DNA from 2 places in the Hydrogenophaga laconesensis genome. Region 2 is predicted to be linked to the other one. Evidence: predicted binding sites of a transcription regulator. Region 2 holds the regulator's gene; the other holds the start of a gene.

Region 1 (7,851 bases), on a different contig from region 2:
ACTGACCGGCCTGCCGATCCCGTACCGGTACACCGGTGCCTTCCACTGGCTCGCCTGGCAGGCCCTGTGGGTGGTCGGTCTGTGTCTGGGGGCCCGCGAACAGCCTTTGCCGCGCGTGCCGCGCTGGATGCTGGCGCCAGCGGCCCTTTACGCCCTGGGCATGTTCGTGTGGCGGCACGTGGCAGGGCAGGATCCGCTGCCCTGGTTACCCGCGGTCGGCGTGCTCCTCGACAAATGGTCGCTCGGGCCGATGCGGGTGCTGAATTTCGCCAGCGTGTTCCTGCTGCTGGTGACCATCTGTCCCTGGCTGACGCGGATGCTGCCCCGCCTGGAACCACTGGAGCTGCTGGGGCGCCACTCGCTGGTGGTGTTCTGCACCCACATCGTGATCGCGTTGTTCACCCTCGCCTTCTTCGGCTCCACACAGGTCATCCGCCCCTGGACCACCGACGTCACGCTGCTGCTGGCCGCCTTCGCTGGCCTGTTCGCCGTGGCCATGCTGGCGCAGCGGCACGAGCGTCATGGCTTGCGACCCTGGCTGTTCTGGCGCCCCCGCCCCCAGGTCCACTGACGCCCCCACGTTGCGAGGGGAACTTTTGCCCTGTCGCACGGCCCCGAGCAGGGATCGGTTAACTTGGTGTATTCCCGCCAACCTGCCAGGAATCAGACATGAGCCAGGACGACCGCCAGTGGGAACTGGACGCCATGCGCGGCTTGATGCTCGTGCTGATGACCCTGACCCACCTCCCTACCCGGCTTGCGGACCCGCTGGGCCAGCCATTCGGCTACGTGTCGGCTGCCGAGGGTTTCGTGCTGCTGTCGGCCTACATGGCCGGCCGCGTGTATTCCGCGAAAGCCGACAGGCAAGGCGCCGAAGCCATGAAGACGGCCTTTTTCAACCGCGCCGTCAAGCTCTACGCCTGCCAGCTGGCCCTTGTGGTGTTTGCGTTCACGGCTGTCGCCGGCCTGGGCCTGGCCTTGCGCGAAGGCGCTGTGACCGACATGCTGGCCTTTTTCCTCGAGCGACCGGTGGTCGCCACGCTCAGCGCGGGCCTGCTGCTCTACAGCCCTGCGCTGCTCGACATCCTGCCGATCTACATCGTGTTCATGCTCCTGAGTCCACTGGTGTTGTTGCACGGCATGCGCCACGGTTGGGGTGCTGTGATGGCGGTGAGCCTGGCGCTCTGGTTCGGCGCGCAGTTCGGGCTCGGACCAGCGCTCTACCAGATGGCCACCGGCTGGTTCGACATGCCGCTGCGCTACCGCGACATGGGGGCATTCGAGATCTTCGCCTGGCAGTTGCTCTGGGTCATCGGCCTCTGGCTCGGCACCGAGCACAGCGAGCCCGGTCACCAGCCCACCCGGTTTCCGCGCTGGATGGTACTGATCGCGATCTCGCTGGCACTTTTTGCCTTTGTCTGGCGCCATGCTGTCGGGCAGATACCGATGCCGGGCCAGTCGCCGGTGAACCTGATGTTCGACAAATGGCACCTGGCACCGCTGCGCCTGCTCAACCTGCTGGCCCTGGTGGTGCTCGCCATGTACTACGCGCCCTGGCTCAAGCAGCATCTGCCGCGCTGGCGACCGCTGGAGGTGCTCGGCAAGGCCGCGCTGCCGGTGTTCTGCGCCCACTTGGTGGTGGCGCTGCTGGCCCTGGCCGCGTTCGGCCCCGCCAACCCCGCCAGGCCTGTCTCGGTGGATCTGCTGATCCTCTTCATGGGGTTCTACACCCTGTGGCTCGTGGCCCGCGTGACACTGGCGCGAGACCGCAGGGTCGCACAGCGAAAGGCCCGCAAGGGGCCGGTGCGGCTCAGCCCTTCAGGTGCAGCGCGATGATCTGCCGCCACAGGGCATAGCCCTCGGCATTCATGTGCAGGCGGTCGGCCTGGAAGAGTTCGGGGCGCGGTTGCCCATTGGCATCGAGCATGGCCGAGTGCACGTCGATGAAGTCCAGCTGCGGTTCCGTGGTGCTGTAGGCCTTGATCAGCTCGTTGGTTTCGCGCACCGCCGGCATCATGCCGGCACGCAGCGGGCTGGGCTTGATGGAGACGAAGGCGATCCGGCTTTCTGGCAGCTCGGCCTTGACCGCACGCACGAAGGCGGTGAATCGGTCGAGCACGTCGCGCGGGGTGGCGCCCTCGGACAGGTCGTTCTCACCCGCGTAGACCACCACCATGCGGGGCTTGTAGGGCAGCACGAGCCGGTTCACCAGCTTCACACAATCCAGCAGTTGCGAACCACCAAAGCCCCGTTTGATGACCACGGGCTGGTCGGAAAAACTCGTCTCCAGATCGTTCCAGAGCCGGATCGACGAGCTGCCCACGAACACCACGCCACCCGGCTGCGGTGCCTGTTTCAGATCGGCGGCGGCAAAGGCCTCGAAACTGGCGCTCCAGCGGGGGTCGATCGCTGCGAGCTGCGTGGCCGCCGGTGGTGCCGCCACCGGCGCACTCGCGGGCACGGCCACCGCCAACTGGGTGACGGCGGGTGCCTGGGAGGCCACGGGGGTCTCGGCCTGCGCAAGGGCCGAAGAACCGATGCTCAGCAAAGCGGCCAGGGCCAGCTCCAGGGGCAACGGTGAACGCAAGGAACGGTGGGTCACGTGGTGCAAGGCGTCAGGGAGAGATGAAGGCGCTGAATGGACAGCCCCATCTCCGGAAAGTTCAGACCCCGCCAGTGTAAAGATCGGTATCCGGTGGGTCCACCTGGTGCCGGGAAAGTGTTGTCCTGAAGCCCCACGGGGCCCCGTTCGTCGGAACCGCTGGACTCAGGTGGCCTCTGGTGGCACGACCAGCACGTCGTTTTCCGCGATTTCCAGCACCCGCTGCGCCACGCTGCCCAGCAGCAGCCCGAGCACGCCACGGCGCTGCTGCGTGCCGAGCACCACCAGGTCGGACGGATGGGCCTGGCCGTGGGCGTGCAGCAGCAGCGCCGTGTCGCCATGCTCCAGCCAGGTGCGCAGGCGCCGCCCCGCCTCGGTGGGGAGATCGCAGGACTGGATGAACGCGTCCGCCGCCCGTTCCGCCTGCGCCAGGCCATCGGCGCGGACCTTGGTCATGTCCACACCGCCAATGGCCGGATAGGGGTTGTCGAACGCGTGGAAGAGCGTGAGCGTGGCCTCGGGAAACAGCGCGGCAGCGGTGCGCAGCGTGTGGCGCGAGGCCTGCGAGAAGTCGGTGGCGACGATGACCTGGCTGTAGGGCGCGCGTGGCCGGCTGCGCACCACCAGCAGCGGCACAGGCGACCGGCGCGCCAGCGCTTCGACGGAGGACCCCAGCACCACACGGCTCAGTGCCTCGTTGCGCGCCACGCCGGTCACGATCAACTGGCTGCCCTCGGCGCCCGCCACTGTCAGCACGGTATCGGTCACAGCGCCCTGCTCGACCCGGGGCACCAGGGGCAGGTCACCTTCGCCGGCGATATCGGCCCGAAGGCGCCGCTCGGCCAGCACACGGCGCGCCGTGCCGCCGGCCAGTCCGCTCGCGCGCGCGAGCACCGAGGTGGGTGCCTCCGCGGGTTCGGGCTCGACGACGGTGAGAGCCACCAGGCGGGCATCCCAGTCGCGCGCGAGTTGCACGGCCCGGTCCAGGGCGCGGTCGCTGCGGCTGCTGAGGTCGGTGGCCAGCAGGAGGTGACGCGGGGTGGTGGATGTGCTCACTGGGCAGTTCCTTTCAGGGTGGTCGGGCCGGTGTCACGGGCCGTCGGATTCAGTTCCGGAAAGACCTGCCAGCGCCGCAGCAGGGCCTTTTCCACTTCCAGCACGACCATGGAGAGCACGCCGATGGCCAGGATCACCAGCCCGTCGAGCAAGGGCACCGCCCGGGTGTCGAACACCGCCTGCATCCATGGCGTGTACGTGAAGGCCATCTGCGCCAGCACCACGCCCACCACCGCCCACAGCACCGCAGGGGTTCCGCGCGCGCCGCGCCAGGTGAACGAGCGCATGTGCAGGTAGCGCACGTTGAAGAGGTAGAAGATCTCCATCACGCACAGGGTGTTGACCACCATCGTGCGGGCCAGTTCCACACCGAAGCCGCGCACCGTCGCCCAGCCGAAGATGCCAAATGCCCCGGCCGTGAACAGCAGGGACACCAGTACCACGCGCCAGACCATGAACGGCGAGAGCAGCGCCGCGTCGGGCGAGCGCGGGCGGCGCTGCATCACACCCGGTTCGGCGGGTTCGAAGGCCAGCACCAGCCCGAGCGTGATGGTCAGGATCATGTTGATCCACAGAATCTGCGTGGGCGTCATCGGCAGCGTGAGGCCGAAGGCCAGCGCCGCGATGATGGCCAGCACCTCGCCACCATTGGTCGGCAGCGTCCAGGCGATCACCTTGCGGATGTTGTCGTACACCGTGCGCCCCTCGCTCACCGCGGCCACGATGGAGGCGAAGTTGTCGTCGGCCAGCACGATCTGCGCGGCCTCCCTGGCCGCATCCGTGCCCTTGTGGCCCATGGCGATGCCCACATTCGCCTGCTTGAGCGAGGGTGCGTCATTGACACCATCGCCGGTCATCGCCACCACATGGCCCTCGCTTTGCAGGGCCCGCACGACGCGAAGCTTGTGTTCCGGGTTGGTGCGTGCGAAGACGTGGGCGTTCAGCGCCAGGGTACGCAGGTCGCTGGCAGACGCGGCATCGAGCTCCTGCCCCGTCACCACCACCGGCTGCACCGCCAGATCCAGCTGGCGTGCGATGGCCGCCGCCGTGGCAGCGTGGTCGCCCGTGATCATTTTTACCGCGATGCCGGCGCTGCGGCAATCGGCCACCGCCGCCATGGCTTCGGTGCGCGGCGGGTCGATGAAGCCCACCACCCCCAGGAAGACGAGTTCATCCGCGTCGGAGAACGCCAGGCGCGCCGGGACCGGGTTCAGGCGCCGGCGGGCGAAGCCCAGCACGCGCTCGCCAGCGGCGGCGGCCTCGGCGATCGCCTGTTGCCAGTGCGCCTCGTCCAGCGCTTGTTCCGTGCCCTGCGCGTCGAGTTGCGCGCGGCTCATCGCCAGCAAGCGCTCGGGCGCTCCTTTCACCAGCAGGTCGGCACCGCCTTCGGCGCGGTCGTGCAGCGTGGCCATGAAGCGGTGCTGGGCATCGAATGGAATCTCGTCGGCGCGCGGGTGCACCGCGCGCTGCGTGGCAGGCTGCAGTCCCGCCTTCATGGCCAGGGCCACCAGCGCGCCTTCCATGGGATCGCCATCGACCCGCCATCCACCTTCCGGCGCCTGCAGCAGGTGCGCGTCGTTGCAGAGCAGCGCGGTCTCGATGAGGCTGCGTGCATTCAACGGCAGCGTGGCACAGCCTTCGGGCAGGTCCAGCGTGCCCACGGGTTCGTAGCCCGCGCCGTTCACCATCACGCAAGCGGTATCGGTCACCACGCGGCGCGCGGTCATCTCGTTGCGCGTGAGCGTGCCGGTCTTGTCGGAACAGATGACCGTGGTCGCCCCCAGCGTTTCCACGGCCGGCAGGCGGCGCACGATGGCCTGACGCCCCGCCATGCGTTGCACACCGATGGCCAGCGTGATCGTGATCACCGCCGGCAGGCCTTCTGGCACGATGCTCACGGCGATGGCCACCACCACCATCAGCGCGTCCACCCAGTGGTGATCGCGCACGAACACGACGAACAGGAACAGCAGCGCGGCCAGCACCGCCGAGAACAGGGTGAACCAGCGGCCGAAGCCGTTGATCTGCCGCAGCAACGGTGTGGCGAGTGAACGCACCTCGCCCAGCAGGCGGCTGATGTGGCCGATTTCGGTGTGGCGACCGGTGGCCACCACCACCGCGCTGCCCTGCCCCGCCGCGACCAGCGTGCCCGAATAGGCCATGGAAGACCGGTCCCCCAGCGCGGCACTGGTGGCCACGGCATCCTCCTGCTTCGAGCTCGTCACCGACTCGCCGGTGAGGATCGCCTCGTCCACCAGCAGGCCGCGCGCGCGCAGCAGCCGAAGGTCCGCTGGCACGCGGTCGCCGGCTTCGAGCAGCACCACGTCGCCGGGCACCAGGTCGGCCACCGGCACCGTCTCGCGGCGCCCGTCACGCAGAACACGCGCGTTGGGCGCCAGCATGCCGCGCAGGGCATCGAGCGCCTGTTCGGCGCGCCCCTCCTGCACGAAGCCGACGATGGCGTTGACCAGCACCACGCCGACGATCACCGCCGCGTCGATCCAGTGGTCCAGCAACGCGGCCATGGCGGCCGCGGCCAGCAGAAAAAGGATCAGCGCGTTGTTGAACTGGTCCAGCAGGCGCAGCATGGGGTGCACACGGGGTGGTGCGGGCAGTTCATTGGGGCCGGCCTCCGTCAGGCGGCGGGCCGCTTCGGCGGGCGCCAGTCCTTCGCGACGGCTCCGGAGCGTTTCGAGTACCGTGTCGGGCGCCCATGCATGCCAGTCCTGCGAGGATGCGTTGGCGGCCTCCGACGCGCCGCTGGCGTGGGTCGTGGCGTGATTCATGCCCGGAATAGAACACGTCGAGGGGAACGGGTTCAACCCGCCGGGGCACTCATCGCCCAGCGGTTGACATGGATCAAATCCGCCCGTTCCGGCAGTAACGCAAACGTGACACAAACCCGGGTGGACGGAACAATGGCCACGCAAAGCGCTTCACACTCGACACCATGACCCTTCCAGCCTCACGTCCCCTGCTGCCCGCCGGGGTGCAGCTCACCCCCGAGGGCCTGCCCCGCCTGCTCGCCCACGCCCGCGCGCTCGGCGCCATCCGCATCGCCGTGGTGCACCCTTGCGACGAACTCAGCCTGCGGGGCGCGCTCGACGCGCGCGAGGCAGGCCTGATCGATCCCGTGCTCGTCGCGCCGCGCACGCGGCTGCTCGCACTGGCCGCGCAGCTGTCGGTGGACCTCACGGGCCTGCCCATCGAGGATGTGCCGCACAGCCATGCGGCCGCCGCCCACGCCGCCGGCCTGGCCTCGAGCGGCGCGGTGGAGGCGATCATGAAGGGCAGCCTGCACACCGACGAACTGCTGGGCGCAGTGCTGCCTGCGCACGCCGGGCTGCGCACCAAACGCCGGCTGAGCCATTGCTTCCTGATGCAGACACCGGCCTACCCCAGGCCTTTCGTCATCACCGACGCGGCCATCAACATCGCGCCCACGCTGGAGGAAAAGGCCGACATCGTGCGCAACGCGATCGAGCTCGCTCACACGATCGGCGTGGCCGTGCCGCGCGTGGCGATCCTGGCTGCGGTGGAGACCGTGAACCCGCGCATGCCCGCCACACTGGACGCCGCGGCCCTCTGCAAGATGGCCGACCGCCGGCAGATCACCGGTGGCCTGCTCGACGGGCCGCTGGCGTTCGACAACGCCATCTCGCCTGAGGCGGCGCGTGTCAAGGGGATCGAATCGCCCGTGGCGGGCCGGGCGGATGTGCTGGTCGTGCCCGATCTGGAAAGCGGCAACATGCTGGCCAAGCAGCTGGAGTACATGGGCCAGGCGGCCAGCGCAGGCATTGCGATCGGCGCACGAGTGCCCATCGTCCTCACCAGCCGTGCCGACTCCCGTGCCACGCGCCTGGCGTCGTGCGCGATCGCGGTGCTGCTCGCCCATCGCTACCGGGCCAGCCCGCCATGAGCACGGAAGGCGGCATGGTGCTGGTTCTCAACGCGGGCTCGTCCAGCATCAAATTCGCCCTGTTTGAGGCCGGCCCCAACCCGCCGCGCGAGCCCGCCTGGAAGGGCCAGGTGCGCGGCATCGGTGGACCGCAGCCCACCTGTGCCGACAGCAACACCCCCGAAGCGCCGCTGGCACTTGGCACCTCGCAGCCCTACCACGACGCACTTCGCCAGATCCTGGAGCGGGTGCGCGCCAGGCTCGCCACGCGCCGGCTGCACGCGGTGGCGCACCG
Region 2 (7,851 bases):
AAGCCACCCCGAAGGGTGGCCCTGTCTCCTCTACGTGATGATCAGTGGAACTGCTCTTCCTCGGTCGAGCCCGTCAGCGCCTTCACGCTCGAAGAACCACCCTGTATGACCGTGGTCACGTCGTCGAAGTAACCCGCGCCCACTTCCTGCTGGTGCGACACGAAGGTGTAGCCCTTGTCGCGTGCGGCGAATTCGGGTTCCTGCACCATTTCCGTGTAGTGCTTCATGCCTTCGCCGCGGGCGTAGGCGTGGGCGAACTGGAAGGTGTTGAACCAGTTGATGTGGATGCCGGCCAGCGTGATGAACTGGTACTTGTAGCCGAGTGCGGCCAGGTCTTCCTGGAAGGACGCGATCTGCTTGTCGTTGAGGTTCTTCTTCCAGTTGAAGGAAGGCGAGCAGTTGTACGACAGCAGCTTGCCGGGGCAGGCGGCTTGCACGGCCTGGGCGAATTCGCGGGCGAAGCCGATGTCGGGCACGCCGGTTTCGCACCACACCAGGTCGGCATACGGCGCGTAGGCAATGCCGCGGCTGATGGCTTGCTCCAGGCCGTTCTTGACGCGGAAGAAACCTTCCTGGGTGCGCTCGCCCGTCAGGAAGGGCTTGTCGTTGGCGTCGTGGTCGCTGGTGATGAGGTTGGCGGCTTCGGCGTCGGTGCGGGCCAGCACGATGGTGGAGACACCCATCACGTCGGCCGCGAAGCGGGCAGCGATCAGCTTTTCGCAGGCCTCTTGCGTGGGCACGAGCACCTTGCCACCCATGTGGCCGCACTTCTTCACGGCGGCCAGCTGGTCTTCGAAGTGCACGCCGGCGGCACCGGCGGCGATCATGTTCTTCATGAGTTCGAAGGCGTTGAGCACGCCGCCGAAGCCGGCTTCGGCGTCGGCCACGATGGGCAGGAAGTAGTCGATGAATTCAGGGCTGCCCGGCTCGATGCCACGGCCCCACTGGATTTCGTCGGCGCGCTTGAAGGTGTTGTTGATGCGGCGCACCATGGTGGGCACCGAGTCGTACGCGTAGAGCGACTGGTCGGGGTACATGGTTTCGGAGGTGTTGCCGTCGGCAGCCACTTGCCAGCCCGACAGGTACACGGCTTCCAGGCCGGCCTTGGCCTGTTGCATGGCCTGGCCGGCGGAGATGGCGCCGAAGGCGTTCACGTAACCCTTCTTGGCGCCGCCGTTGACCTTGTCCCACAGCTTCTCGGCGCCGCGCTTGGCCAGCGTGTGCTCGATCTGCATGCTGCCGCGCAGGCGGACCACGTCGGCTGCGGTGTAGCCGCGCTTGACGCCCTTCCAGCGGGGGTTGGTTGCCCAGTCTTTCTCGAGGGCTTCGATTTGCTGTGCGCGGCTCAGTTGCTCGGTGAGGGATTGAGGCATTTGGGTACTCCGTGAGGTTGAAGGAACGGGGGCGGCGGGTTTGCATGAAAGTGCGTTGCCGTTGGGACGACTTTAAGTCTTATAGAAGACCTTTGGAAGCTCTTATGTCTTATATAAGACAAAAATTTTCTTTTTTGTTTTCAATGATCTTCTTGTTATTTTTCTCTATACAAAAACCAGTTTCTTGCATTGAGAAAATTTCTTGCGATGCAGCATTTCACAATTTCACGATGAGAAAAGAAAATCTCTCATCCTGAAAAGAACGGCTCTCAGGCATGATGCGATCCACTTTCGAGCCTCTTCAAGTAGCAACCGTGACTTCCCCGAACCGTCTGTGGGCCTATTCGAGCCTGGCCCTGAGCATGTCCCTGGTGGGCAGCTATGTCGCCCTGTCCAAGCCGCTGGTCCTCGTGTTTCCGGTGTTCCTGTTGGCCTGGCTGCGCTTTGGCATCGGGGGTGTGGCGATGTGGAACTGGCTGAAGAAGCCGGCCGACGAGCCCGCCCTGTCGCCGCGCACACGCGGCCTGCTCTTCCTCGAATCGTTCCTGGGCAACTTCCTGTTCTCCATCTGCATGCTGTTCGGCGTGAGCCTCACCACCGCCGTGGCGGCGGGTGTGGTGATGTCGTCGATTCCGGCGGTGGTGGCGGTGTTGAGCTGGGTCTTTCTGCGCGAGCGCATTGGCTGGCGCAGTGCGGCGGGCATCGCCTGCGCGGCCATCGGCATCGGCCTGTTCTCCTTGCAGAAGGTAGAAACGGCCGCGGCCGTGGCAGACACGAGCGGCCCGTTCGGTATCAGCAAGGCATTGCTTGGCAACCTGCTCGTGTTCGCGGCGGTGGTGTGCGAAGCCTCGTACGTGGTGATCGGCAAGCACCTCACCGAAGGGCTGGGGCCCAAGCGCATCTCGGCCATCATCAACCTCTGGGGCTTCGCGCTGGTCACGCCGTTCGGCCTGTGGGCCGCGTGGACGTTCGACTTCTCCACCGTCGCCCTGCCCATCTGGGGCCTGCTGGTGTTCTACGCACTGGCCGCAAGCGTGTGGACGGTGTGGCTGTGGATGACCGGGCTGAAGACGGTACCCGCCTCGCAGGCCGGTGTGTTCACGGTGATGCTGCCAATCAGCGCAGCGGCCATTGGTGTGCTCTTCATGGGCGAGCGGCTCACCCTCTTGCAGGGCGTGGCCTTTGGCATTGCGTTGCTGGGCCTCGTGCTGGCCACCCTGCCCGGCCGCAACGCGCCGTCTCACTAAAGGCGCATCACAGGCACCACAGGCCGGTGGGCTGTGTGATGCCCATCCAAAGGGCCCAGCCTGACGTGGCCAGGAGCGCGAGGCCCGCGAGGCGAATGCCCCACTGGCCCGACCGCGCACCGCGCAGCCGCAAGAGGAGCCACGGCCCGGCGGTCAGCGAGACCGAGGTGCCGATCGAGAACAAGGCCATGATGGCCGCACCTTCCAGCGCGTTGGCCGAGAGCGACGCGACCAGCAGCGCCGAGTAGAGAAGCCCGCAGGGCATGAGCGCCCACGCCATGCCCAGCACCACCGGCGCGCGCGGCCCAAGCGTGGCCATCACCGGGCGTGCACGCCGCCAGACGTTCTGCCCCAGGTTTTCGATCCAGGCCGGTTGCCGGGCCTGCCAGAGCAGCACCGCGCCCAGCAGCAAAGCGGCCACATGGAACATGGTCCACACGGGCCGCAGCACGGCGGTGTGGGTGCCCAGCCAGGCCAGGCCCTGCACGGAACCCGCCGCGAACGCGCCGAACAACGCGTAGCCCAGCATGCGGCTGAGCTGGAAACCCACCAGCGCCTGCGTGCCACGCGGCCCGGCGGCACGCGCCACGCCGGCACAGGCCGCGCCACACATGGCCACGCAATGCGGCCCGCCCACCAAGCCCATGAAGAGGGCTGTGATCGCCATCGAGGTCTGCATGGTGGCGGCGCGGGCCTGGCCTCAGATGATCCGGGAGAAACGCGCCCGGTCCAGATCCACCTGCAGGTTCTTGTCGAACACCATGGCGATGGCGCGCACCAGGAACCAGCCGGTTTCCGTGACCTGGATGCCCGTCGGGCTCAGGCGCACGAGGCCGTTGGTTTCCAGGCCCTCCAGCACATCGAGCTCGCGCGCGAAGTAGCTGCGGAAGTTGATCAGGTGGCCGAGTTCGATCGATTCGAACAACACCTCGCCCTGGCACATGAGCGACATGATCACGGCGCGGCGCAGCAAGTCGTCGCGCGTGAGCGCCAGCCCGCGCACGATGGGCAGCCGCCCCTGGTCGAGCAGGTCGCGGTATTCCTCCAGCGTTTTCGCGTTCTGGCTGTAGGTGGCGCCGATGCGCCCGATCGCGGAAACGCCGAGCGCGATCAGATCGCAATCGGGCTGGGTGCTGTAGCCCTGAAAGTTGCGGTGCAACCGGCCCTGGCGCTTGGCCACCGCCAGCGCGTCGTTGGGCAGCGCGAAGTGGTCCATGCCCACGTACACATAGCCCTCGGCCATGAGCTTGTCGAGCGACATGGACAGCATGCCGAGCTTGTCACCCCCGCTGGGCAGTTCGGCGGCCACAATGCGGCGCTGCGGCTTGAAGCGCGACGGCAGGTGGGCGTAGGCGTAGAGCGCGATGCGGTCGGGCCTCAGCTCGCTCACCTGCGCCAGCGTGCGCGCGAACGACTCGGGCGTCTGCAGCGGCAGGCCGTAGATCAGGTCCACATTCACCGATTCGAAGCCGATGCGCCGCGCGGCCGCCACCAGCTCAAACACCTGCCCGGCGGGCTGCACGCGGTGCACGGCCTTCTGCACCGCCGGGTCGAAGTCCTGCACCCCGAAGCTCAGGCGGTTGAAGCCCAGCCGGGCCAGCGTCTTCAGGCGTTCTTCGGTCACGGTACGCGGGTCGACCTCCACGGAGTACTCGCCACCCGGCACCAGGGTGAAGTGGCGCCGCAGCATGGCCATGAGGTCTTCCAGCTCGGCGTCGGAGAGAAAGGTGGGCGTGCCGCCACCCAGGTGCAGCTGCGACACGTTGTGGCCCGTGCCCAGGTGAGCCACCTGCAGCTCCACTTCACGCGCCAGGTAGCGCAGGTACTCGGCCGCGCGCGAATGGTGTTTCGTGATGACCTTGTTGCACGCGCAGTAGTAGCAGACTGATTCGCAGAACGGAATGTGCACGTACAGCGACAAGGGCAAGGCCATGGAGCCGGCGCGGCGCTGCTCCAGGGCCTGGATGTACTGGTTCTCGGTGAAGGCCTCCACGAACCTGTCGGCAGTGGGGTACGAGGTGTACCGGGGCCCGGATACGTCGAAACGCCGCAGCAGGTCCTCGGATATGGCGTGGCTCAAGATCGAATCTCCATCAAGGCCTTCACTGTGCGCCACTGCCCCGCAATATCTTTTGATCCGGATCAAAAGACGTCGATCTGATCCCCTCCGGGGGCGTCAATTCACACCCCTGGGGGGTATGCTGTAACCTTTTGCGAATCTGGACCTTTTCCAATGGACGCTCAAAGCATCAAAGTCGCCTGCTCGAGCTGCAACCTGCGCGAACTCTGCCTGCCCATGGGGTTGAACCCCGATGAGATGGACAAGCTCGACAAGGTGATCTCCAAACGCCGCCGCGTCAAGCGTGGCACGTCGCTGTTCAGCGTGGGCGACAAGTTCACGTCGCTCTACGCCGTGCGATCGGGCTTCTTCAAGACCTGTGTGACGACGGCCGACGGCCGCGACCAGGTGACCGGGTTCCAGATGACGGGCGAGATCATCGGCCTCGACGGCATCGTGAGCGACCACCATTCCTGCAACGCCGTGGCCCTGGAAGACGCCGAGGTCTGCGTGATGCCGTTCGACCAGGTGGAAGAGCTCTCGCGCGAGTTCACCACGCTGCAGCACCACGTGCACAAGATCATGAGCCGCGAGATCGTGCGCGACCACGGCGTGATGCTGCTGCTGGGCAGCATGCGCGCCGAAGAACGGCTGGCCGCCTTCCTGCTCAACCTGGTGCAGCGCCTGCACGCACGGGGTTTCTCGCAATCCGAGCTGGTGCTGCGCATGACGCGCGAGGAAATCGGCAGCTACCTCGGCATGAAGCTGGAAACCGTCAGCCGCACGTTCTCCAAGTTCGTGGAGGACGGCATCATCGATGTGAAGCAGCGCTACGTGCACATCAAGAACACCGACGGCCTGCGCCGCATCGTCAACCCTCAGACCTGCGGTTGACGAGAGCCACGCTCAGCGCGCTGGCGGCGGCCGTCACGGCCCAGAACACGAAGAACGACACGGTGTAGACCGCCTGCCGGGTCCAGCCCAGCGGCTCGCCGCTGAGCCCGTGCAGATCGCCCGGATCCACTGCGGCGAACACCACCATTTCCAGCACCGCTGCGAACAGGAAGGCAGGCCAGGCAATGGCCATCCATGGGCGCGCGCTCATCTCAGGGCTCCCTGGGCACCACCGGCGAGGCCGCGTGGTTGCGGGCCTGGTGTGCGGGCTGCAGCTTGATCAGCGCATCCGTCTTCGCCTGCCCTTCCAGCACCTGCACGGCCTGCCGGTCGCGTTCGAACTCGGCCTTGTCGAGCACGGGGTCGGCGTTCCTGACAGCGATGAAGGCGGTGAAGATGCTGGCCACGACCACGGCCAGCGGGCCGCCCACGACCAGCCACATGTGGGGCACGCGCCACCAGGCAACGGGGGCCGCGGCGACCGCGGGAGATGTCGATGGGTTCATGGAAGCTCCTCGGATGAAGATGAGAGTTCAGCGCGGCACAAGAAACGCGGCCTTCTCGGACACATGGATCGCCTCGTCGCCCACGGCGCGAATGTCGAACTGGATCGGGTGCGAGCCGCTGCTGGCCGCGTCCGGCGGAATCTGCACCCGCACCGCCACCGCGCGCACCTCGGTGGAAAGCACCTCCACCTCGGGGCTGGAGGCCAGCGCGATGCCTGGCAGACCCGAGACGCCGATGGCATAGCGTTGGGGCACCTCGGTGGCGTTCATGATCTGCAGGCGGAAGACGTTCTCGATGCGGCCCTGCTCCACCATGCGGGCCAGCGCCCCCCGGTCGCGGATCACGTCGACCTTGAGCGGTGTGCGCAGGAACAGGCTCAGGCCCACGGCCAGGGTGATCGCGGCCAGGATGGCGGTGTAGACCAGCACGCGCGGGCGCATGGCGCGGCGCAGCATCTGGCGCGTGCTCCAGCCGTTGGCCACGCCGTTCTGGGTGGAGAAGCGGATCAGCCCGCGCGGGTAACCCACCTTGTCCATCACGTCGTCGCACACGTCGACGCAGGCGGCGCAGCCGATGCACTCGTACTGCAGGCCCTTGCGGATGTCGATGCCGGTGGGGCAGACCTGCACGCACAGGGTGCAGTCCACGCAAGCACCCAGCCCCAGGGCCTTCGGATCCGCCTTCTTCGAACGGGCGCCCCTCGGTTCGCCGCGCTGTTCGTCGTAGGTGACGATCATGGTGTCCCGGTCGAACATGGCGCTCTGAAAGCGCGCATAGGGGCACATGTACTTGCAGACCTGCTCGCGCATGAAGCCGGCGTTGCCGTAGGTGGCGAAGCCGTAGAAGAAGATCCAGAACCACTGCCACGGTCCGAGGGCGCCGGCCAGCGAGAGCGCACCCAGTTCGCGGATCGGTGCGAAGTAGCCGACGAAGGTGAATCCCGTCCAGAGGGAGAACAGGATCCACAGTGCATGCTTGAGCGAGCGCTTGCCGAACTTGACCGCAGACATTGCCGACTGATCCAGCCGCAGGCGCGCGGCCCGATCGCCCTCCACCTTCTTCTCGATCCACAGGAAGATCTCTGTATAGACCGTCTGCGGGCAGGCGAAGCCGCACCAGAGCCGCCCGGCCACCGCGGTGAACAGGAACAGCGAGAAGGCGCAGATGACCAGCAGGCCGGTGAGGTAGATGAAGTCCTGGGGGTACAGGACCAGCCCGAAGATGTAGAAGCGGCGTGCCTCCAGATCGAACAGCACTGCCTGGCGCGCGTTCCACTCCAGCCAGGGCAGCCCGTAGAACACCAGCTGCGTGATCCACACCATGACCCAGCGCCACGTGGCGAACAGACCTTTGACGGAACGCGGCTGGATCTTCTCGCGCGATGCGTACAGCGACACCATGGTCTCGTCCTCTGCGGGGACGATGGGAATGGTGGTTCTGGGTTTGCCGGTGGCGGTGGTCACGGTGTGATCGAAGGTTCGGGGATCAATTCGCTGAGCCTGGCTTTTTCGACAAGCCCCAGACGTAGGCGGTCAACACGTGGATCTGGTCCGCGTTGAGCTTGCCGGCCTGCGCGGGCATCTGGTTGTTGAAGCCCTTGGTGACGGCGCGCACCACGGCCTCTTCGCCCCAGCCATGCAGCCAGGTGTTGTCGCTCAGGTTGGGTGCGCCCATGGCGGTGTTGCCCTTGCCGTCCATGCCGTGGCAGGCCGCGCAGGCGCCGAACTTGCTGCGGCCGAGCGCGGCGCGCACCGAGTCGTGCGGGCTGCCC

The links. The regulator FNR, encoded in region 2, switches genes on or off when oxygen is low (the NO sensors DNR and NnrR bind a similar motif). The targets are predictions, from matches to a motif close to TTGATNNNNATCAA.
Region 1: J2X09_RS16525 (HAD-IC family P-type ATPase) is a predicted target of FNR. The motif match lies at 6,508-6,521, and genes of this name have one in related genera.

Annotation. Positions count from the first base shown of each region.
Region 1 covers NZ_JAVDWE010000009.1:130,607-138,457, forward strand. Annotated here, with positions in the region: gene opgC (OpgC domain-containing protein) at 1-571, shown strand, start outside; gene opgC (OpgC domain-containing protein) at 670-1,836, shown strand; gene J2X09_RS16515 (SGNH/GDSL hydrolase family protein) at 1,811-2,602, opposite strand; gene J2X09_RS16520 (universal stress protein) at 2,768-3,658, opposite strand; gene J2X09_RS16525 (HAD-IC family P-type ATPase) at 3,655-6,444, opposite strand; partial or broken gene J2X09_RS16530 (bifunctional enoyl-CoA hydratase/phosphate acetyltransferase) at 6,663-7,577, shown strand; gene J2X09_RS16535 (acetate/propionate family kinase) at 7,574-7,851, shown strand, end outside.
Region 2 covers NZ_JAVDWE010000018.1:105,349-113,199, reverse strand. Annotated here, with positions in the region: gene aceA (isocitrate lyase) at 42-1,373, opposite strand; gene J2X09_RS24090 (DMT family transporter) at 1,652-2,620, shown strand; gene J2X09_RS24085 (sulfite exporter TauE/SafE family protein) at 2,628-3,299, opposite strand; gene hemN (oxygen-independent coproporphyrinogen III oxidase) at 3,321-4,700, opposite strand; gene fnr (fumarate/nitrate reduction transcriptional regulator Fnr) at 4,854-5,573, shown strand; gene J2X09_RS24070 (hypothetical protein) at 5,551-5,784, opposite strand; gene J2X09_RS24065 (nitrogen fixation protein FixH) at 5,786-6,079, opposite strand; gene ccoG (cytochrome c oxidase accessory protein CcoG) at 6,107-7,480, opposite strand; gene ccoP (cytochrome-c oxidase, cbb3-type subunit III) at 7,566-7,851, opposite strand, start outside.